3 regions of the Trichococcus flocculiformis genome follow, and region 2 is predicted to be linked to each of the others. Evidence: riboswitches for the same ligand, from Rfam matches in the RefSeq annotation. Region 2 holds a riboswitch; each other region holds the start of a gene.
What was found. A riboswitch is a leader RNA that binds a small molecule or an ion and turns the genes downstream of it on or off. The one in region 2 is predicted to bind thiamine pyrophosphate.
Positions count from the first base shown of each region.

Region 1: it holds a riboswitch for thiamine pyrophosphate, as region 2 does, so the genes downstream of both, thiM (hydroxyethylthiazole kinase) here and thiT (energy-coupled thiamine transporter ThiT) in region 2, are expected to answer to the same signal.
Region 3: it holds a riboswitch for thiamine pyrophosphate, as region 2 does, so the genes downstream of both, thiW (energy coupling factor transporter S component ThiW) here and thiT (energy-coupled thiamine transporter ThiT) in region 2, are expected to answer to the same signal.

Region 1 is NZ_OY759718.1:448,328-456,168, forward strand. It holds gene mnmG (tRNA uridine-5-carboxymethylaminomethyl(34) synthesis enzyme MnmG) at 1-219, shown strand, start outside; gene ACKPCD_RS02410 (IS256 family transposase) at 502-1,698, shown strand; gene ACKPCD_RS02415 (prolyl oligopeptidase family serine peptidase) at 1,970-3,517, shown strand; TPP riboswitch at 3,581-3,687, shown strand; gene thiM (hydroxyethylthiazole kinase) at 3,766-4,590, shown strand; gene thiE (thiamine phosphate synthase) at 4,577-5,218, shown strand; gene ACKPCD_RS02430 (HAD family hydrolase) at 5,215-5,856, shown strand; gene thiD (bifunctional hydroxymethylpyrimidine kinase/phosphomethylpyrimidine kinase) at 5,865-6,647, shown strand; gene ACKPCD_RS02440 (GIY-YIG nuclease family protein) at 6,684-7,040, opposite strand; gene ACKPCD_RS02445 (HAD family hydrolase) at 7,390-7,841, shown strand, end outside.
Region 2 is NZ_OY759718.1:2,348,358-2,356,198, forward strand. It holds gene ppdK (pyruvate, phosphate dikinase) at 1-2,429, shown strand, start outside; gene ACKPCD_RS11230 (zinc ribbon domain-containing protein YjdM) at 2,726-3,064, shown strand; gene ACKPCD_RS11235 (NAD-dependent epimerase/dehydratase family protein) at 3,703-4,491, shown strand; gene ACKPCD_RS11240 (hypothetical protein) at 4,635-4,955, shown strand; TPP riboswitch at 5,070-5,171, shown strand; gene thiT (energy-coupled thiamine transporter ThiT) at 5,232-5,807, shown strand; gene ACKPCD_RS11250 (hypothetical protein) at 5,997-6,347, opposite strand; gene ACKPCD_RS11255 (YitT family protein) at 6,414-7,280, opposite strand; gene ACKPCD_RS11260 (Ltp family lipoprotein) at 7,713-7,841, shown strand, end outside.
Region 3 is NZ_OY759718.1:725,788-733,628, forward strand. It holds gene ACKPCD_RS03800 (glycine betaine ABC transporter substrate-binding protein) at 1-39, shown strand, start outside; gene ACKPCD_RS03805 (ABC transporter ATP-binding protein) at 57-830, shown strand; gene ACKPCD_RS03810 (ABC transporter permease) at 827-1,450, shown strand; gene ACKPCD_RS03815 (DUF5131 family protein) at 1,472-2,347, shown strand; gene ACKPCD_RS03820 (zinc-binding dehydrogenase) at 2,371-3,354, shown strand; TPP riboswitch at 3,391-3,493, shown strand; TPP riboswitch at 3,556-3,657, shown strand; gene thiW (energy coupling factor transporter S component ThiW) at 3,789-4,280, shown strand; gene ACKPCD_RS03830 (MurR/RpiR family transcriptional regulator) at 4,500-5,315, shown strand; gene nagA (N-acetylglucosamine-6-phosphate deacetylase) at 5,384-6,529, shown strand; gene nagB (glucosamine-6-phosphate deaminase) at 6,540-7,247, shown strand; gene dhaL (dihydroxyacetone kinase subunit DhaL) at 7,375-7,841, shown strand, end outside.

The DNA of each region.
Region 1 (7,841 bases), 1.2 Mb from region 2:
AAAGTGGACAAGCTGAAGAAGATGGAAGAAAAACGCATCCCTGTGAACATCGATTACGATGCAATCAACGGAATCGCCAATGAAGCCAAACAGAATCTGAAGAAGATCCAACCGGAAACGATCGCCCAAGCAAGCCGGATCAGCGGCGTCAACCCAGCCGACATTTCCGTTTTGATGGTCTACGTGACCCAAGGAAAGATTGCAAAAATTGCAGAATAAGAAGCCGGGGCTGTCTATAGAGACAGCCTCGTTTTTTGTTGTTAACCGTTAACTTTTTCTCGACTACTATCCATGATCGAGGAGATCCATTTTTCTCCTCCGGTGAGCGGAGGCTTCGCCGGAGTTCGGTTCGCATTTTCAGTTATTCTCCGATGAACCCGGTTCTATCGGAGTTAAGTCTGATTTCTAAGTTGTTTCCGTATAATTGTGTAAAAAGAAAAGGCCATACCCAAACCTTTGGTACAATGTAGTTACCACACAACATCGCAAAGGAGAACGGATATGACCCAACTAAATATTAATATAAATATGGAAGAATTAACAGAGGCAGTTTTGAACAGCAATATCACCAGCATGATGAAGTCAATGGCAGTGCTGGTTTTTAACGCTTATATGGAAGCGGAGCGGGACGAGCACATCCGAGCCAACCAGTACGAACGGACCATTAGCCGGACAGATTACCGCAATGGCTATTACGAACGGGACTTCACTCTTTCCATCGGAAGGCTCACTTTAAAAGTGCCCCGTACACGCAACGGTGATTTCTCCACTAAATTATTTAAGCGTTACAACAGGATGGATCAGGCTTTCGTGCTAAGCATGGTGGAGGCTGTGATCAACGGTGTTTCCACGAAGAAAGTGTCGAAAATCGTGGAGCAATTGTGCGGAGAAACCGTATCGAAATCGTTTGTCTCCAGTGCAATGAAGCATCTGGATCCAGAGCTTAAGGAGTTCCGGGAACGCTCTTTGACCGGGCATACCTTTCGGTATGTCTACTTCGATGCCATGTACATCAAGGTGCGCGAAGACCACCGGGTCATCAGCAAGGCCGTCTACATCGCCCAGGGCGTCAATGATTTGAACAAGCGGGAAATCCTTGGTTTCAAAGTATCGGATCAAGAATCCAAGGAGACCTGGAGATCCTTCTTACAGGATCTGCGGGACCGTGGATTGATGCAGCCTAAACTGGTGATTTCGGATGCCCATCAGGGCCTGAAAGCCGCCATTCAGGAAGTGTTTGTGGGCGCAGCCTGGCAGCGGTGTACGGTCCATTTTCTCCGGAATATCCTGGACGTGATGCCGAAAAAAGATAGCGAAGAGCAGCGTCAAGCCTTGCGGAAAATTTTCCGCGCCAACACCCTTCAGCAAGCGTTGGAAAGCCGTCAGGCATTCGAGGAGCTGACCGGTGGAGAGAACCGCTTCAGCAAGGCCTTGGAGACGTTGGACAGCGGCTTTATGGACGCAATGCAGTATCTTCAGGAACCGGAAGTCTACCACATTTCCCTGCGGACAACCAATTCCCTGGAACGGGTCAATCGCGAGATCCGTCGAAGAGAACAGGTGGTTTCGATTTTCCCGAATACTGACTCAGCGGAACGCTTGATTGGCGCAGTTCTGATGGATATCCATGAGGACTGGGAAAAGAACCGTTGGACATTCCTGATGAAGACAGGAAATCCGATCGTAGGGAGGACTTAACAATTGCACGCTCGGTTTAGGTAGGAATCGGTTTTTGATTCCTACCTAAACCGAGGGTCCTGCCAGGCTCGCCTGGCACAAAAACACACGTATCAAGAAAAAGGAACTACAAAGTGATTTTACACAGGATTTCGGACTTGACCGATTTCTATGCTGTCCTCCGATGGACGGATTCTTCACCGGAGCTGCGGACCCATTCCGTCGTTTTTGAAGATTGAACTATAGTATAATGAAATGTAAATGGAACAAGGAAGAATGGAGGGGTCAGGGAGTGAGAGGTAAAATAAGCGGCACTATTTTTACATCAGGGATAACGGCAGGTTTGCTTGCCGGTTGCGGTTCCGGAGAATCGGTGGATCAACAGGATTCAGACCAGCAAGAAGGCGTGCAATCAGCCGATGCCTATGCTGGCGTCGTGAAGACCAGCATCTATGTAAAGGGGTATGAAGGAGGACCGGGCGTACCGAAGCTCATCATCGAACTGGAGGATGCGGTCGACAGTGTCGATCCTAGCGGCTGGCAGGTCATGACGGCCGGATCGGAACGCACGGTGACGGACGTCTATACATCCGATGAAAACGGGAACCCGCAGGAGAATTCAAACTTCATCGCGATCGATATGGAGACCGGTTTTAATGATGAAACCTTCAGTGTGATCGGATCCCCGTTCACCTACAATACGACGACATCGATGAATGAGTGGTCTCCAGCTTATGAGGTCGCAATCGCTGCTCCTTCCGTCACGATCGAGGATGAAACCTACTCTTTGAGCATCACGGAGGATGCCGTGAACAACCGCATCTCCCCGGATACGGATTTGTTCACCGCCAGAGGAACTTTCAGCGGCACCTACGTGAATCCGTTGACGGATCAAGAAGAGGAACTGACGCTTTCGACAGCCGCCTATGAACCGGCGAACCTTGCCGAAGGGGAAGCGAATCCATTGGTCATCTGGCTGCACGGTCAAGGTGAAGGCGGAACAGATCCCGACATCGCAATCCTTGGAAATGAAGTATCGGCGTTGGCAAAAGAGGAGATCCAGTCCTATTTCAAAACTGACGACGTGACCGGAGCTTACGTGTTGGCTGTCCAAGCGCCTACCTATTGGATGGACGAAGGGGACGGAACGAACGGCAATGGCAGCGGTATCTCCAGATACACCGAAATCTTGATGGATACCATCAATGATTATGTAGCTGCGCATCCGGATGTCGATACCGATCGCATCTATTTGGGAGGCTGCTCGAACGGCGGCTACATGACCATGAATATGGTCATCCAATACCCGGAATATTTTGCTGCAGCTTATCCAATCTGCGAGGCGTATGCTTATTATGAATACGAGCGCAACAGTGATGGTACGTATGTGAAAGCAAGCGAGGAAGCTACCGGTACTTCCGCTTTCGTGAAGACCGGGCGAGTTTGGTTCACCGAAGAAAAACTCCAGGCAATCAAAGACTTGCCGATTTGGTTTGTCCAATCAGCTGATGACCCGGTCGTCGTCCCTGCGAACTACTTGCTGCCGACTTACCAGGCACTTGTCCAGGCGGGAGCCGAAAACACTTGGGTTTCCTACTTCGAAACAGTTGAAGGAACGGATAGCCCCGGCACGACTTACATGGGTCACTTCTCCTGGATCTATCTCTTCAACAACCAGGTGACAGGCGTCCAGGATAAGGAAGCGATCGCGGCTGCTGCCGACACTGAAACATTCGGATCAGAACCAAGCAACGCTGCCGGCGGAGGAACGGCTGCAGCCACAGTCGGCGGAACCACTTATGCGAATATTTTCGAGTGGCTGAATGCGCAATCAAAATAAAAAAATCAGCAAAAATCATCCTTGAGTAAGGCTGCCACTTATGCTAAGATAGTGACACAATTACATACGAAAAAAGGGAGCTTGTGTCAGCAGGCTGAGAGGAAGTAATCAACTTCGACCTATTACCTGATTTGGATAATGCCAACGTAGGGAAATAACATTGAATGATTCTATTCAGCGGGAAATGCCTATTTCGGACATTTCCCGCTTTTTTTGTCGCATCAAATAAATTATTTGGAGGTACTCCCATGTTCAAAATGCTATTCGAAAATGTCCAGCAACAGACGCCGCTGGTCCATTGCATCACCAATTACGTAACCGTCAATGATGTCGCCAATGTCCTGCTGGCTGCCGGTGGGTCGCCGATCATGGCGGATGCCCCCGAGGAAGTCGCGGACATCACAAGCATCTGCACCGCCTTGAATCTGAATATCGGTACACTGAACAGTCGAGCCGTGGAATCTATGCTGCTGGCCGGGCGCCAAGCCAATGCGCTCGCCCATCCCGTTGTTTTGGATCCGGTCGGTGCGGGGGCATCCCCTTTCAGGACCGAAACGACCTTCAACTTGCTGGAAGACATTGCCTTCACCGTGATCAAAGGGAACATTTCGGAAATGAAAACGATCCATTCCGGCAGCGGCACGACGAAAGGCGTCGATGCAGACATCAGCGATGCCGTGACCGAGGAGACGCTCGAGGCAACGGTCGCTTTCGCCAAACGCTTGGCCGACCGCAATGAGGCGGTCATTGCGATCACCGGCGCAATCGATATCGTTGCGGACCGGGACAAAGCCTACATCATCCGCAACGGACATCCGCAGATGGCGAAGGTGTCCGGAACTGGGTGCATGTTGTCGGCAGTGATTGCAGCCTATTGCGGAGCCAACCCGGAGCAGTTGCTGGATGCTACCGCGGCAGCGGTATGCCTGATGGGAGTCAGCGGCGAGCTGGCTTATGAAAGGATGATCCGCAATGCGGCAGGGACTTCCTCCTACCGCAGCTACCTCATCGATGAAATTAGCAAGATGTCGGCCGAAAAACTGGAAGGAGGCGCTAAAATTGAGAATAGATAAGAACGATTTGCTGCTTTATGCGGTTACCGATCGCCAATGGCTGGGGGAAGCATCCTTGGCGGAACAGCTTGAAGAAGCCATCCAGGCGGGGGTTACCGTCGTGCAATTGCGCGAGAAGGAACTGGATTTTGATGCCTTTGTATCCCTTGGCAAGGAACTGCAGGCCGTGGCCAAACGCCACCGCATTCCCTTCATCATCAATGATGCGGTCGATGTGGCCTTGGCGTTGGATGCGGACGGTGTACATGTGGGGCAGAGCGATATGCAGGCAGGAGATGTCCGCAGCCGGATCGGCGAAGAGAAAATCCTGGGTGTCTCTGCCCATTCCGTCGAAGAGGCGCTGGCGGCCGAACGGAACGGGGCCGACTATCTGGGCGTCGGTGCCATCTACGGTACAGCAACGAAGCCGGATGCCAATACGCTATCGATCGAGACGTTGCAGCAGATCTGCCAGGCGGTGAGCATACCCGTTGTGGGGATCGGAGGCATTGCTGAAGGGAATATCCTCAATCTGAACGGCAGCGGCATCGACGGAGTCGCCGTCGTATCCGCCATCTTTGCGCAGCCTGACATCACAGCGGCCGTTAAGCGACTGCGCCCGTTAGCGGAAGCGATGGTGCAGCCATGAAACTGGAAGCAGCCATCTTCGATCTGGACGGGACGTTGCTGGACTCCATGCCGATTTGGCAGGGGTTAGGGGAAAATTACTTGCTTCAGAAAAAGCTGAAGCCGGCACCTGGATTGCAGGAGGCATTGAAGACGATGAGCCTGCAGCAAGCCGCGCAACATTTTCAAACGGCTTATGGATTGCGCGAAGCCGAAGAGACGATCATTGCGGAAATCGAAACGCTGATTGCGGATCTTTACCGCTATGAAATCCCGCTTAAAGCTGGCGCAGCGGAATACCTGCAAACATTGCAGGAGCAGAATGTCAAGATGTGCATCGCCACCGCGACCGAAAGAAATTTGGCCGAGAGCGCTTTGGAGCGTTTGGGCATCCGGGACTATTTCAGCACCATCTTGACCAGCAGTGAAGTGAAGGCAGGCAAAGACAATCCGCTCATTTACCAGCGGGCGGTTGAACAGCTCGGGGCTCCCTTCGTGCAGACCGTTGTCTTTGAGGATGCCCTGCACGCCATCGAAACGGCAACGACAGCCGGTTTCCGGGTAGTCGGCGTCTATGATGAGACGGCGGCACAGGATAGGGAGCGCATCGAAGCGTTGACGGAGCAGTACATCTATTCATTTTCGGATTGGAAAGGATGAGCAAAAACATGAAAACAGTATTGACGATCGCCGGGTCGGACAGCAGCGGCGGAGCAGGGATCCAAGCGGACCTGAAGACGATGATGGCGCATAAAGTCTATGGGATGAGCGTGATCACAGCGTTGACGGCGCAGAACACAACAGGCGTGGCCGGAATCATGGAAGTGACGCCTGAATTTGTGGCGCAACAGCTGGATTGCGTCTTCAAGGATATCCGGCCGGATGCGGTGAAGATCGGCATGGTGTCGAACGCCGCAATCATCAAAGTCATTGCGGAGAAGCTGTTCGAATACAAAGCGGAAAATATCGTCGTGGACCCGGTCATGGTGGCCACAAGCGGCAGCAGCCTGATGCAGGACGATGCCAGCCAAGCTTTGCGGACGCTGCTGTTGCCGTTGGCTGATGTGATCACCCCGAATGTGCCGGAAGGAGAGGCATTGAGCGGTGTCAAAATCGAGAGGAAGGCGGATATGCTGGCTGCGGCGGAGCGCATCGCTTCAGCAGCGGGGACCAGCGTGCTCCTGAAAGGCGGCCATCTCAAGGACAGCGCCGACGATCTGCTCTTTATGGACGGGAAAGTCAGTTGGTTCGAGTCGGAACGGATCAAAAACTCGAATACGCATGGCACCGGCTGTACGCTTTCCTCGGCCATCGCCGCGAATCTGGCTTTAGGTCACGGAATGGAAGCGAGTATCCGCCAAGCCAAAGCCTACATCACCGGCGCACTCCGTGATGGAATGGATTTGGGCAAAGGCAGCGGGCCGCTCAATCATGCTTACGGGATCAACTAAAAAAGAAAACAGGCGCAATTGCGCTTGTTTTCTTTTTTAGGCTTTGGGTCTGCGGTTGTAGCCGCGTTCTCCGAAAGGTTGCTTGTCACTCAGCCATTTTTCTTCCAATTGTTCCAAGGCCTTCTTCTCATTGAAGGAAGGGTCGTCGCTCTTTTCCAGCACTTCCAAAATCGTAAAGATGAAGGCGTCCTGCCCGAAGTGGCTCCAATCGGATTGGAGCTCCTTGTTGTTGTTCGCCCCCACATTCAAAATGTGTTTCATGCCATTCAAAGTCTTCAGATTCGGGGTTTTTCCGATGAAAATCTTTTGATTTTCCGTATTCTGTACTTCGTAGATGCCGGCTTCAATAGGCACCTCTTCAAATTGGCGTCGCAGTTCTTTTTTCTGTGCCATTTCGCTTCCAACTCCCTTTCTGGGTTTACTCAAAAGCATACGCAAATTTTGATATTCCGTCAATTGCCCCTGTCCAAAGATGGATACCGCAACGGGCAATAGCTGGGTGGGTAAAATCAGTACATTGATAAATCGTCTATCTCCTAACGTTCGGAAATAAGCGGTTGGAGATAGTGAAAACTAGGGAATTCTTTCCAAATTCTAAATAAAACCTCATTATTCTGTCGTTTTTGTTTGCTATAATTTTGATTATAGTGAACATTCGGATTTTTTGGTTTTTGCATAATAGCAGGGCACGCCTCTATTGTCCGCATCCGGTTCATATTTGCGATCGAAGGGAAGATGGAAGATGGGATTACTATTATTCGATTTTGACGGTACCTTAGCAGAAACATGCAAAATTAGCGAAATGGCTACAATGGATACATTTGAACATTTCGGCTATCCCGTTCCAACCCCTGAGCAATTGCGTGAGGATAGAGGGAAGCCCCATTTTGTGAAGTTTATCGGCTATCTGAAGCAATATGCACTCTCTCCGGTCGAGATGGACAAGCTGATGGAAGTCTTTTGGGACAAATACGAAAAATATGAAAATATGCTGTTGGAACCATATGATTTATCGCGGGAGTCCTTAATGGAACTGAAAGGGAACGGCCACCGTCTGGGCGTGATTTCCAACAAAGCAACCAAGGCTTTGTTGCGCAGCCTTGCTGCAGTGGATCTGTTGGACCTGATGGAAGTGGTCATCGGATTGGATAACATGAATCAACACAAACCGAATCCGGAAGGCATCTTCACCGC
Region 2 (7,841 bases):
TCCATAACCCTGCCAACCCGTTGCTGGTGTCGGTCCGTTCCGGTGCCGCCTTCTCGATGCCGGGCATGATGGACACAATCCTGAATTTGGGGCTGAACGATGCATCTGTCGCTGGTCTGGCTGAACAGACGCAGAACCCGACTTTCGCTTTCGACAGCTACCGCCGTTTCATCCAGATGTTCGCCGATGTCGTGAAATCCGTTCCGCGCATTCATTTCGAAGCGATCCTGGATACAGTCAAAAATGAGAACGGTTACGAGTTCGACAACCAATTGACTTTGGAAGACCTGATCGAGCTGGTCGCGCAATACAAAGCCGTCTACCAACGCGAAACCGGCGAAACTTTCCCGCAGGAACCGTTGGATCAATTGCACCAAGCAGTCCAGGCTGTCTTCTCTTCATGGAATAATGAAAGGGCTATTCTGTACCGCGATATTCACAACATTTCGCATAACCTCGGCACAGCCGTCACCGTCCAAAGCATGGTGTTCGGCAACCGCGGCAACGATTCTGGTACCGGTGTGGCCTTCACGCGCAACCCGGCGACCGGCGCGAAAAAACTGTTCGGCGAATTCCTGATGAATGCGCAAGGCGAGGATGTCGTGGCCGGTATCCGCACGCCATTGGACATCGATACACTGGAGCAAGTGATGCCTGCCGTCTACAGCGAATTCAAGGTCATCGCCGAAAAACTGGAGGACCACTACGCCGATATGCAGGACATCGAGTTCACGATCGAAAAAGGGAAACTATACTTGCTGCAGACACGCAACGGGAAACGGACAGCGGCCGCAGCCGTCGCAGTGGCCGTGGATTTGGCCGACGAAGGCCTGATCACGAAAGAGGAAGCCGTGATGCGCATCGAAACCGGCCAACTGGACCAGTTGCTCCATCCTACTTTCGATACGAAAGCTTTGGCTGAAGCTCCCTTGTTGGCGACCGGGCTCGGCGCTTCACCTGGAGCGGCATCCGGACATATCTACTTCTCCACAGCCGCTGCCGAAGCAGCAAAAAAGGACGGCCTGCCAGTCATCCTGGTCCGCCGCGAAACATCGCCTGAGGATTTGGCCGGTATGATGAGTTCGGAAGGCATCCTGACGGCACGCGGCGGCATGACTTCGCACGCGGCAGTCGTCGCCCGCGGTTTGGGAAAATGCTGCGTGGCCGGCTGTACCGCAGCCGTCATCGATGAAGAAAACAAAACAGTTGTCATCGATGACGTCACCCTGCACCAAGGCGACCTGCTTTCGATCGATGGCGCAACCGGCAGAGTCTACGCCGGCAAAGTCGCCAAGCAGAACCCGACTTTGGGCGGCAAATTCAGCACCTTCATGGACTGGGTCAACGAAATGAAAGTGCTGCAGGTCAAAGCCAATGCGGATTCCCCGACCGACGTCAGACAAGCCTTGTCCCTGGGCGCGGAAGGTGTCGGACTTTGCCGGACCGAGCACATGTTCTTCCATAAGGATCGGATACCGGCCGTCCGCCAGATGATCCTTTCCCGCACACTGGACGAACGCAAAAAGTACCTGGCAGAGCTGTTGGAAATGCAGCGCCAGGATTTCCAGGAAATGTTCGCCCTGCTACAGGAGCGGCCGATGACCGTCCGCTTACTGGACCCGCCATTGCATGAATTCCTACCGACTGCGCATGCGGATAAGCTTGCCTTGGCGGAATCAATGGGAACCAGTTTGGCTGGTTTGGAAGCGCACATCGATTCCTTGCATGAAGTCAATCCGATGCTCGGTCACCGCGGTTGCCGTTTGGCCGTCACTTACCCGGAAATCTACCGGATGCAGGCGCGCGCCATCATCGAGGGGGCCTTCGCCGCTTCCGAAGAAACCGGCAGCACAATCACACCGGAAATCATGATTCCGTTGGTCTGCGACGTCGACGAGCTGCGCTACGTCAAAGCGGAAATCGTGGCGGAGATTGAGGAAGTATTCTCTGAGAAGGCTGCGACCATCCCCTACCTGATCGGGACGATGATCGAAATCCCGCGCGCCGCGGTCACTTCCGACGAAATCGCGCAGGCGGCCGACTTCTTCAGCTTCGGCACGAACGATATGACGCAGATGGGCTTCGGCTTCTCCCGCGACGACGCCGGCAAGTTCCTGCAGGAATACGAAGACAAAGGCTTGCTGAAGCCAAATCCGTTCCACTCATTGGACGTGAAAGGCATCGGCAAACTCGTCAAATTATCCGCCAAATTAGGCCGCGAAACCAACCCTGACTTAAGTCTGGGCGTCTGCGGCGAACACGGCGGCGATCCGGAATCGATCGCCTTCTTCTCAAGCATCGGCTTGGATTACGTTTCCTGCTCGCCTTTCCGCGTGCCGATCGCCCGCTTGGCTTCCGCACAGGTAGCGATTAAAGAGAGCAGAGCGAAAATGTCTGTACAGAAGGATGTTGTGTTGAGCAGCATCTGATCGAAAAGGCCCGGATCGATGACTTCGATCCGGACCTTTTTGGAATGTCATAATGCGCTTGCGCTCTAGTTGTCCGATTCCACATGGTTATCGGACAACCTCAGTCAACAACACATATAGAGCCTTCCCGATCCGTTATCTTTCTTCTTATTGGTTATTATTCTTATATTGTCTATTTTCTATTGTCAACAAGGCGAAAATATGGCAGTATAGAAGCATCTTCCGCCTTGGATAAAAGGCCGGAAATGGAAAATAAAAAGACAGTTAATCAAAACAACGGAGGAATAAAAATCATGATGGAATTACCGAATTGCCCGAAATGCGGCTCCCCTTACACTTACGAAGACGGCACAATGCTGGTCTGCCCCGAGTGCGCACACGAATGGAGCGCGGATGCCGCTGAAGCAACTAATGAAGATCAATTGATCGTCAAGGACGCGAACGGCAACCTGCTGCAGGACGGCGACACTGTTACGGTCATCAAGGACCTGAAAGTCAAAGGCAGCTCGAGCGCATTGAAAGTCGGAACAAAAGTCAAAGGCATCCGTTTGATCGAAGGTGACCACAACATCGACTGCAAAATCGATGGCTTCGGCGCGATGAAACTGAAGTCCGAATTCGTCAAAAAAGCGTAATCCCGATTCAAAAAAACTGGCGAGGCACCCGAAAGGGAACCTCGCCAGTTTTTCTATTTTCACATTTTATCGGGTGATACGTTACCATGCTATCCGGCCTCACGCCTTTCATCGGTACGATGGCTGTCACACCTGACAGCTAGGAGATATGCGTCGGATCACCGTTCCTTTCCGTTTTGACTTGTTTTGAGAAAGTAGTATGATCATCACCCCCGTTTGATGCTCGGCATTATGATGATAAGCCCCGCTGGTACCTTTCAGGATCAACAAAAAAACACATGCGAAAGCACGTGCTCTGTCGGGCAATAGAATGAATGGGAAGATTGTTGCACAACAGATCCGCACTGACCTTGAAAAGCGCGCATTTGCAAATTCAACAAGTCCATCCGACTCACCCCTTCGTTTTCGATTGAAAAGTGTCTTGCCCTTGCCTATCATCTTACCCCTATTATACAGGGATAACGCCCGTGTCTCAATTAATTTACCTACATTTTACTCAAATATAACATTCCCTTTTCGTCCGACGAATCGCCGTTTTTGTAAGGGCTATCCTTTGACATTTTCCGGTGGCTTGCATACAGTTAAACCAAAGACGTTCACGATAGCAACTGTAAAAAAAACAAGGGGGTATTTCGACAATGACCACAATCATGATCACCGGCGCAAGCGGTAATATAGGAAGAATTTTGGCGGATCATCTGAAGGAGAGCTACGAACTGACTTTGGTGGATATCCATTTCCATAACGTCGATCCGGCCCTTTTGGAGGGCACCATCGTCAAAGAGTTGGACCTGACTGTCGCCGGCAACTGGGACGGGCTGCTGGAAGGGATCGATTACGTTATCCATCTGGCCGGCAATCCTTCACCAGATGCTATTTTTGACGATGAGCTGATCGATTTGAACTACAAGATGCCCTTCTACCTGTTCAAGGAATCCTCCAAGTACGAAAACTTCGTCAAACGTATCATCTTCGCCAGTTCCATCCACGCCGTCAGCGCCTATCCGAAAAATGTGCAGGTTCACGTCGATGAACCTGTCCGCCCGGGCGATATTTACGGCGTTTCGAAAGTCTATCTGGAAGGATTGGCCAGCCACTTCGCCTTTACGGAAGGCCAAGAATCCATCGGCATCCGCATCGGCAACTTTGATGAAAACCTCGATGACCCGATCGTCGACGAAGCGGGCTTGGCTGAATACCTGTCTCCACGGGACCTTTGCCATTTAGTCGACTGCGCCCTGAAAGCCAAACTGGTTGAGCCGTTCCTGTTGGTGAACGGCCTTTCCGATAATCGTTTCCCGCGCTTGGACATCTCACAGGCCAAAACTGCCCTCGGTTATCGGCCGAGCGATGATGCTTTTGTGCTGAAGGGCTATTTCCAGGATGACAACGGCGACCCGGTCGAACTGTCCGAAGAAGATCAATGATCCTCCGATTTGGGAAGAATTCCTCCATTTGTACGATTCCGCGTATATCCGCCAGCGAGTTCTATTGAAGAGCCGGAAATGAACTGATATGATGTTCATTGGAGACAATACAAGTGTCAGATAGACGGAAGGAAGTACACGAAATGGCGAAAAAGAACAAAGGCAACCAGATCCAACGCAGAAATGTGAAACCAACAATACCGGAACTGCATAAAAACAATACTGGCGCGGTAACCAATAAAAAACTGCCGGTCGACGAAGATCCGAAATTGCAGAATTCATTCAATTTTACGATGTACGGCATGCTGATCGGGGCTTCAATCGGTTATTTCGCGGGCAACCTGACTTATGGCTTCGGTATCGGCATGCTGACCGGTGGCATAATCGATTCCTACCTGAATACGCAGAAGAAAAAGAAGCGCGAAGCCATCCTGAAGGCCCAGGCCGAAAAAGAGCAGAAATAGGTCATTCCGCACAAGTGTTTAGCCATTCTGGCATAGTCCGGGATGCGGCTTTGTGCACCGTGCAACTTGCATAAAAAAATCAACTGTAGTAAAGTGTAACTTAACTGAATAAACCGTTTCACAAAGGGGGGCCGTCCGCGGCTGAGATTGAACATAGATTCTGACCCTTCGAACCTGTTCGTTAGCACGAGCGTAGGGATTGTGATTGAGAATTGAATTTTATTCTCCTCCTTTGTCGATGGTATATTATGCCCAAAAAAAGGAGGAGTTTTTTTTATGTCAAAAAATCTGAACATCTGGATCGAAGGAACCATCATTGCTGCTTTAGCAACCGTTTTATCCCTGATCCCTTTCAATATCGGCCCAAGTTTTTCCGTCACGGTGGGAGCACCGGTCATGCTGCTTTACTGCCTGCGCCGCGGTTTGGTCCCCGGTTTCTTCGCCAGTTTCCTGTGGGGCGTGCTGCACATCCTGATCGGGACTGCCTATATCCTGACCCCGCTGCAAGGATTCATCGAGTACTTCATCGCCTTTGGTTTCACCGGCTTGGCGGGTCTTTTCACGCCGAAAGTGCAACAGGCGATTGCGGATCAAAATAAAAAAATGCTTTTGTGGAATGTCTTTATAGGTACCGTAGTCGGGACTATCGGCCGCTACTTCTGGCACACGATTGCCGGCTACTACTTCTGGGGATCCTACGCCCCTGAAGGCTGGAGCGCATGGCTCTACTCCATCACGCTGAATGGCGCCAGCGCTTTGGCGACCGGAGCGTTCACGATCATGGTGCTGGCTGTCATCGCCAAGACGAACCCACAATTGTACGTTCCGAAAAAAGCCGTCCGCGGATACTGATTTCGTGCCGGAACAACCGTTGTTCATGAGCTATATCGGCTGTTTGCGTCTGCGTTCGGCTGGAACAGCCGACACTTCGCGGTTCTCTCGGTTGTTTGCATCTGCGTCCGGCCGGAACAGCCGACACTTCGCGGTTCTCTCGGTTGTTTGCTTCCGCGTTCGTCTGGAACAACCGACACTCCGCGGATCTCACGGCTGTTTGCATCCGCGTTCGTCCGGAACGACCGACACTTCGCGGTTCTCTCGGTTGTTTGCTTCCGCGTTCGGCTGGAACAGCCGACACTTCGCGGAGAGCTCGGTTGTTTGCGTCCGCATCCGGCCGGAACAGCCGACGCTTCGTGGATCTCTCGGCTGTTTGCGTCTACGTTCGGCTGGAACAGCCGACACTTCGCGGATCTCTCGGTTGTTTACGTCGGTGTTCAGACAGATCAGCCAACACTTCGTGGATCTCTCGGTTGTTTGCGTATGAACGCAAAGAGAACAGCCGACAATCCATGACTTGATCGCCCAATTTGGACCGGTTACCCGGTCATGAAACATCCACTTTTAATTACAGAAAAACTGAGGCGTGATCCGAATCTCGGATCACGCCTCAGTTTTTTGATTCTATTCGACTAATCCGGACTGTCGCTCCAACGTGAAGCCCTTCCCTGCGACCTCATGGACCTGTCCGATGATCACGAAAGCAAATGGATCGATATCGTTGACCAAGGCATTGATGGCGGACAGTTTACGCTGCTCGATGACGCAAAGCACCGCTTGCTGCTGCGCCCCCTCAAAAGCCGTTTCGATGTTCACCAGCGTCAGACCCACATCCTGCACATACAGCAACGCCTCTTTGATTTCCTCAAATTTTTTAGAAATGATGAAAAGCTGCATCTTGTTTGTTCCGGTGACCATGACTTTGTTGATGACGATGGACGTCAGGAACACCATGATGAGCCCGTAAAGGATCTGTTCCATGCTGGAAAAGAACGCCTGGACCAGTAGGAAAATAACGTCGAATGTATACATTCCCGCTGCAACCGGTATGCGGAAATGCTTGTTCAAAAGCAACGGCGGAATGTCCATTCCCCCCGTGGAAGCACCGACCTTGAACACCAGTCCCACACCCAATCCGCAGAGGATCCCAGCATAAATGGCCGATAGCAGAATGTCATCCGTCATATCCTGCAAAGCGGGTATTGTTCGGAAAAAAGTCAAAAAAGTAGGAAATATAATCGTGCTCAGAATCGTCGTCAAGGCGAACTTCCTTCCCAACAACGCGGCTCCGATGAAAAACATGAGACCATTGAAAATCAGCACGACCAAAGAAATGTTCAACCCGAAGAAATGATTCAAAATGATGGCAAGCCCCGTCGATCCACCGGCAATCAGATTTTTCGGCAAAATAAACGCCGCTATCGCAAATGCGACAATAATATTCCCGGCAATGACTGCAACTATCGGTTTTAATGTATGTAAAAGTTTCAAATAAGCCCCTCCTTTATTTAGGATAACCTACAGCAAAAAAGATATCCACGCCATTATAACAGATAAATAAAGGATAGAAAGAGTAGCATCAAACTTTTTGAATCAAAAACGGACTGACAGCTATACAACACAAGAATGTCAAATATCAAACAGGTTATTTCTATCCTCGTACAAATAAAATATTTTATTTTGTGTGCAATATTTGTCGATTTATGAAGTATAATTATATTAACGTGAGCAGATGATACTGATGGAATTGAAGAAGTTATTTAATATCCAAATTACAGACCACAATCTCCTGATCGATACTCTTAAAAAACAAAAACAGACCGCCCTGATTATAGGTGGTTCGTAAAACCGCGTTATTTTTCTTGGTTTGTGATATTCACCGCATCTGCGGTTGATATAAAAAAACTAATTGGAGGAATCATCATGAAAAATTACTTATTATTGTTTGGTAGTGCATTAATTTTGGCTGCCTGCGGAACGAACAGTGATGTTGAAGTTTCAGAAGAAGCATCATCAGCTGCAATGGCCGCCTCAGAATCAGTGCCAGAATCA
Region 3 (7,841 bases), 1.5 Mb from region 2:
GAAGCGGTCGCGAAAGAGTACTTTGATTCGATAAAATAAGGAGGCGTTGAGGCCGCATGGAGCAAACCGCGATAGAATTCAAAAATGTGACGAAGCTCTACGGGGAAGGGGGCACGAAGGCAGTCGATGATATCTCTTTTGAAATTAAGGAGGGGGAGTTCATCACTGTCCTGGGTTCTTCCGGCTCCGGCAAAACGACGACTTTAAAAATGATCAACCGGTTGATCCGTGAAGATGAAGGGAACATAACCTTCTTCGGAGAGGACATCAGCGGAATGAACGAAGTGGATCTTAGACGGAAAATCGGTTATGTCGTCCAACAAATCGGTCTGTTTCCGCACATGACCGTTGCCCAAAACATCGCGACAGTCCCGGAACTGCTGAAGTGGGACAAGAAGGAAATCCAAGCCCGCGTCAAAGAATTGCTGGAGCTTGTCCAACTGGATCCGAATGTGTTTGCCGACAGAAAGCCGAAACAATTATCCGGCGGTCAGCAACAGCGTATCGGCGTTGCGAGGGCGCTTGCCGCCAATCCGAAAGTGATGCTGCTGGATGAACCATTTGGAGCGGTCGATGCAATCACGCGCCTACAACTGCAGAATGAACTGCAAAAGATCCACAAAGAATTGGGAGACAAAACCTTTGTGCTGGTCACCCACGACATCAATGAGGCGTTCAAGCTGGGGACGAGAGTGCTGGTAATGGACAAAGGCAAGATTTGTCAATTTGATGCACCGAGGGAAATCATGCGCAATCCGAAAACGGAGTTTGTCGCAAATTTGATTGCCACCGTAAAGGAACAAGAGGCATTTTGGAGTGAGCTGAAATGATTGCATACTGGAATACTTACCATGAAAAACTGTTGCTTGCCACGATGCAGCATATCGAATTAGTGGGGACGACGCTGACGATCGCCATCCTCATCGCTAGTGGCATAATCCTGGCCTGCATGCATCAGGAACGCGTGATGAACGGCTTGATCTATCTGACCTCTTTGCTTTATTCGATCCCGAGTCTTGCTCTATTTGCCATCTTGATTCCGTTGACGGGACTGGGAAGGAACACGGCCATCATCGTATTGGTGATTTATTGCCAATATGTCCTGTTGCGCAGTTTTTCCGCAGGGATCAAGGAGATCGATCCGACAATCATCGAAGCCGCTGGAGGGATGGGCATGACGAGGAATCAAATGTTCCGGAAAATCCAACTGCCGTTGGCAATGTCATCAATCATCGCAGGGATACGGATCGCTGCGACCTCCACAATCGGCATCGCAACCATCGCCGCAACGATCAATGCGGGCGGGTTGGGAACTGTCCTTTTCGATGGCTTGCGGACATTCAGCGTCGTAAAACTGTTGTGGGGCACTGTGCTGTCGATGTTGTTGTGTCTGCTTGTCAATGTCATCCTGTACTTACTTGAGAACGCGTTGCGACGGAGATTTGCCTGATCTTTTCAAAGGAGTGGTCGCTTGAGTGATATCTGGAACCCGTGGCACGGCTGCAAAAAGGTCAGCCCGGGATGCCAAAATTGTTATATGTTTCATTTGGATAGTCAACGAGGAAAAGATGGCGCGCTGATTTATAAAGTCCAGAGCAGCTTCGATCGACCGTTGAAAAGAAACCGGCGCGGCGACTTTGTCATACCTCCTGGTTCCACGATACGCGTCTGCATGACTTCTGACTTCTTTCTTGAGGAAGCGGACGAGTGGCGCGGGGAAGTCTGGAAGATGATTGAGAAGCGTTCGGACGTGCTGTTCTACTTGTTGACGAAAAGAATCGAACGCGTGAAAGATTGCCTTCCTGAAAATTGGGGAGACGGTTGGGAAAACGTGTGGATGAATGTCTCTGCCGAAAACCAAAAGATGGCCGATAGGCGGATCCCGGTACTCCTGGATCTGCCTTTCAAACACCGAGGCATCATGGCCGCACCGTTGATCGGCGAAATCGACTTGACGAAGCATTTGTCGTCCGGAAAAATCGAACGCGTCATCGTTGGCGGGGAAAACTATGATGGGGCAAGGGAATGCCATTATGAATGGGTGCACAGGATGCACCAAGATTGCGTGGACCAGCATGTGAACTTCGAATTCATCGAAACCGGGAATCATTTTGTGAAGAACGGACGGAAGTATGAAATTTTGGACAAAAGAAAGCAGCAGGAGCAGGCAAAGAAATCCGGCCTGTCTTATGAAGGGCGTGCGGTTTCGGTTCAACTGACGGAGGTTGCCCAGGGCGAATCGGTGCCGCTTTTTCAAACAGATGCCGTGACTTTGTGCGACTCCTGTGCCTACAAGAAATTTTGCGGTACGCAATCGGGAAGACCCAGCTGCATGCTGTCGCTATGAAAATAAGAAAGGAAGTCGGAGAAATGAAGGCAGTCGTAGTGCATGAAGCGGGCGGACCGGAAAAACTGGTGCATCAGGAAGTTCCGCTTCCGGAAATCCGGGAAGGCTGGTCGCTCGTGAAGGTCATGGGCTTCGGCATCAACCATTCGGAAATCTTTACGCGGGAGGGGAAATCCCCCTTGGTCAAATTTCCCCGCATTTTAGGGATTGAATGCGTAGGGATAGTGGAGCGTTCGAGCGACGAAGAGAAATTGCCTCTCGGTCAAAAAGTGGTGTCGATCATGGGAGAGATGGGGAGGGCCTTCGACGGGAGTTATGCGGAATATGTCCTGTTGCCGAATGACCAAATCTACCCCATCCACACCGATTTGCCCTGGGCCCAACTGGCGGCCATTCCGGAAACCTACTATACGGCTTTCGGTTCCATGAAGAATCTGAGGATCCAAGCATCCGATCAAATTTTGGTTCGGGGTGCAACGAGCGGAGTAGGGGTTGCCTTTGCCAAGTTGGTCAAAGCCCAATTCCCGGATATCAGGATTTATGGGAGCACGCGGAAAGCCGAAAAGGGTGAGAGATTGAAAGAAGCCGGCTTCACCGACTACGTCGAAGACCGCAACGGCGTGTTGGAAACGGAAGAGACTTTCGACAAAATTCTGGAATTGATCGGCCCTGCGACGATCAAGGACAGCCTTTCCCATATCCGGGAAGGCGGCGTTGTCTGCAGCACCGGTCAACTGGGCGGGAAATGGTTCCTGGAGGATTTCGATCCCATCATGGAATTGAAGCATAACAGCTACTTGACTACTTTCCATTCGAGTGACGTCTCCGGCGAGAAGGTGAATGAACTGCTGGAGTACATTGAAGAAAAAGGCATTGCTGTGGATCCCGAGCGAGTCTTCCCGCTCGAAGAGGTTGCCCAAGCCCATGCCTTTTTGCAGAGCCAGGACAGTTTCGGAAAAGCCATTGTGTTGGATCCGAGCGCTGCGGGAGAGAAAGCTTCAGAATAGGGTTGCGTTTCCGCGGATTATTGGTTAGAATCAAATGAGAAACACTGGGGGTGCGCTATTGCGCTGAGACCGGCATTGCCGGAACTCTTTGTACCTGATCTAGTTCATACTAGCGGAGGGAATGTGGCGTTTGACTATTCGCATAATAGACATCAAAACGTTATATTTTCTGATTTTCGCATCAGATCATATAGCGTTTTTTATTTTCAGTAGGGGTGCGCGCGAGCGCTGAGACCGAAACTGTCGGAACCCTTCAAACCTGATCCAGTTCGTACTGGCGGAGGGAACTGAGCTCGGTCTGGAGTCCGTACGTATATCCAAGACATCTCAGGGGAGGTGTCTTTTTATTTTCGTTCAATTCAGGGAGGAGGGGAAACAGTTAGGAAAGAGCAAGATGCAAAAATAATAAATCAAACTGAAAAGGGGAAAATAGTATGAACACAAAGAAATTAGTCACCACTGCCTTGATCATCGCCATGGGGGTGGTCAGCAACAGCATCTTCGTCATTCCGATCGGACTGGCAAAAGTAGCGCCGGTGCAACATCTTTTGAACGTATTGACCGCTGTCTGGTTAGGACCGGGGTATGCCGTCCTGCAAGCCTTCAGCGTATCCTTGCTGCGCAACCTGTTGGGGACGGGAACCATATTTGCCTTTCCTGGCAGCATGATTGGAGCTGTTTGCGCAGGTCTGTTTTATGCCAGAACGCAAAAGCTCGGTTACGCGGCACTGGGTGAATGGATTGGCACCGGAATTCTGGGCTCGTTGGTGAGCACTTTGCTGGCGCAGTTCTTTATGGGCATGGAAGCTGCACTGATGCTCTTCCTGCCGAGCTTCGCGATCAGTTCCGCCATCGGAGCCGGGATGGCATATTTTATCATCCTGGAAATGGAAAAAAGAAGCGTATTGGACCGGAACATAATCTGAAGCATCTGCTTATGAAGGAAGCCGCTCTCGGAAGGGGGCGGCTTTCTGCTGTCTAAAAGTGTCTCCAATAGATAAGTTAAAGAAAATAATTTTCAGTAAATAATAATTGAAAAAACTATTTTCATGTGTTATTCTATCAGCATAGAGGGAAAAGGCGAAGGGAAGAAATGCGCAGTGCGCTTTTGGTGGTTGCGCAAAGCAGGCGGAGGCAACAAGTAAATGACAATCATCGAAGAAATACAGAATCAGTATTCTACTTTTTCCGCGAACGAGAAAAAGATTGCGGATTACATTCTGCAGAACAAAGCATCCATCAAAAATATGAACATCAAGGATTTGGCAGCGAAGGCGGATACCTCGACTTCCAGCATCACCCGGTTCTGTAAACGCATCAACATCGATGGGTTTGTGGACATGAAGATTGCGCTGCGTTCATTGGCGAGCGGTCATCCTTCGAAAGAAATGCCGACCGTCTATGACGATATTTATGGCTATTATACACAAGTCATCGATGAAACCAATCAGATGATCGAGGATCAGGCAATCGAAACGGTTGGTGATTGGATCAAAAACGCAAACAAAACAGTCATCTACGGCATCGGCAGTTCCGGTTTCACGGCCGCGGAATTGGCGCAACGCTTGATCCGGATGGGGCTGAATACTACGGGGGTTACGGATTCCCACCTGATGATCATCAACAGTTCGATCATCAAGGAGGGCGAATTGGTGATCGCCATTTCAAATTCGGGAGAGACCCCTGAACTGATTGCATCTTTGGAGATCGCGAAGAAGAAAAAAGCGAAGATCATCGCCCTGACGAGCTTCAAAAACAGTTCGCTGACGAAACTGGCGGATGTCACGTGCTTCGGTTATCACTCGCGTTTCGTCAACAACACGGTGTTCGTCAACACGCAGTTCGGGATGATGTACCTGATCGATGTGATTTCGACCTTCCTGTTGCAGGACCATGATTTCCAATACAATATGGATCTGACGAGAGCAAATGTGCAAGGTTATTCAAAAAAAACAGAATAGCGCGATGTGCTGTTTGAGTCATGCAAGTGGACAGTGAAAAAAGTTCACGATCAAAGAGGGGGATACAAATGAAAAGAGTGATCATCCATGCAGAAGTTTATACCGGAGAAACAGTCATTTTTGATGGATTCGTCCGGTTTGAAAAAGAAATCAGCGCAGTCGGAAAGATGTCGGAGTACGTTCCTGAATCAGGCGAAGAAGTGATTGATGCAGCCGGAAGCAGACTGGTGCCCGGATTCATTGATGTCCACAGTCATGGCGGATATGGTGTGGACAACATGGACGGTGATGCGGAAGACATCAATCGGATGATTGCAGCGATGCACCGGGAAGGGATCACCAGCTATTTTCCGACGACGATGACGCAATCTTCTGAAAATATCGAGAGGGCATTGATCGGCATCCGCAAGGCTTCAGAAAAAAATCCAGTCATCCAAGGCATCCACCTCGAAGGGCCATTCATTTCTGTCGTCCATAAAGGGGCGCAACCGGAAGAACACATCAAACTGCCGGATGCTGCCTTAATGCGCAAATGGCAGGACTTGAGCGGCGGCTTGATCCGTTTGGTAACCTATGCGCCGGAGACCACTGATGCGACGGCATTCGAAAAGTATTGTCTCGATAACCGCATCGTGCTTTCGGTCGGGCATTCGGATGCTCTTCGCAGCCAGCTGAGAAAATCCAAGGCAGCGCATGTCACCCATCTCTTCAATGCGCAAAGGGGACTCCATCACCGTGAGCCCGGTGTGACCGGACATGCGTTCCTGGAGGATGGTATCTATGCGGAAATGATTGTCGATGGTCTGCATATCGATCCGGAAATGGTGAAGATCGCCTTCAAACAGAAGGGCGCAGACCGCATCGAATTGATTACCGATGCTATGCGCGCCAAAGGGATGGGCGACGGCATCAGTGAATTGGGCGGACAGAAGGTCATCGTCAAAGAAGGCCAAGCCCGTCTGGAAAGCGGAAATCTAGCAGGAAGTGTGCTGGAATTTCAGGATGCCTTCAGGAACATCATCGCTTTTACCGGCTGCAGCATCTTGGATGCGGTAAAGATGAGTTCGGTCAATCAGGCCCGGGAATTCGGTCTAGTTCGAAAAGGGGGTATCGCTCCGGGAAAAGATGCCGATATGGTGCTGCTTTCGGAGACATTCACAGTGGAGCGGACAATCAGTTATGGACAGACAGCATACAAAAATAACAGAAAGTAGGTTACAGATCATGGAAATAATCATTAAAGCGACTCCTGAAGAGGCAAGCCGTTACGCATTCGAAAAAATCCGCGAGGAAATGGAAAGAGGTGCGAAAGTGCTCGGGTTGGCAACCGGCAGCACGCCGGAGAGGCTGTACCGGATCATGCGGGAAAGTGATCTTGATTTTTCGGGGATGACATCGATCAATCTGGACGAATATATGGGTCTTTCCGAAGACAATCCGCAGAGTTATCACTATTTCATGCATAAGCATTTGTTCGATGCAAAACCGTTCAAGAAAAACTATCTGCTGGACGGATTGGCGGATGAAACGGAAGAATGCGCGCAATTCGAAGAAATCATCGCCGCGAATCCGATCGATGTGCAGATTCTCGGCATCGGCACGAACGGGCATATCGGTTTTAACGAGCCGGGCACATCTTTTGATTCCCGTACCCAGAAAGTGGCACTATGGCAATCCACGATTGATTCCAATAAACGTTACTTTGCGGATGAGAAGGATGTCCCGCGGTTTGCCTATTCGATGGGGATCCAATCGATCCTCTCTTCAAGAAAGATCATCCTGATGGCTTTCGGGAAAGAAAAAGCCGCTGCCATCAAAGCAGCGTTGGAAGGACCAATCACAGAAGAACTGCCTGCTAGCGTTCTGCAGACGCACAAGGATGTGACCGTGATACTGGACGAAGAAGCAGCGCAAATGCTCAGCAAAAAATAGTGAATCAGACAATCCGCAGGCTACTCCCCATGAGTCTCCGGATTGTCGTTTTTGATTAAAACGTTTACAATGGAAGCAGAGGTAGCGTGGAAAGCATGTGATCCAGGAATCCAAGGCGGTGATGTAAATGTTGACTGTTGAGACGGTCAGATCGTGGCTGAGCTTGTTCATCGAAAAGCTGGAAAAAAATGAGAAGTATCTGAACACGCTGGATGAACCCATCGGTGACGGCGATCACGGGGCCAATATGCTTCGGGGCGCGAAAGACCTAAGGGGGAAATTGGCAGAAGGGCTTCAGGCAGGGGTGTCAGATCTGTTCAAAATGGCCGGGATGTCCTTCGTCCAGAAAACGGGCGGGGCAGCCGGACTCCTTTATGGGCAAATCTTTCTGCATATGTCGGAGGCTTTTCAAGAAGATAACGATCTGATGGACAGCCTGACAAGCGGGCTTGAAGGCATCCAAACGTTCGGCCCTACGGAACTGAAGGAAAAGACCTTGGTTGATGTTTGGATTCCGGTCATGGAAGACATCCGGAATAAGCGTCTGACGTTGGAAAAAATCAATGAATATGTCACAAGCACGAAGGATTTCCA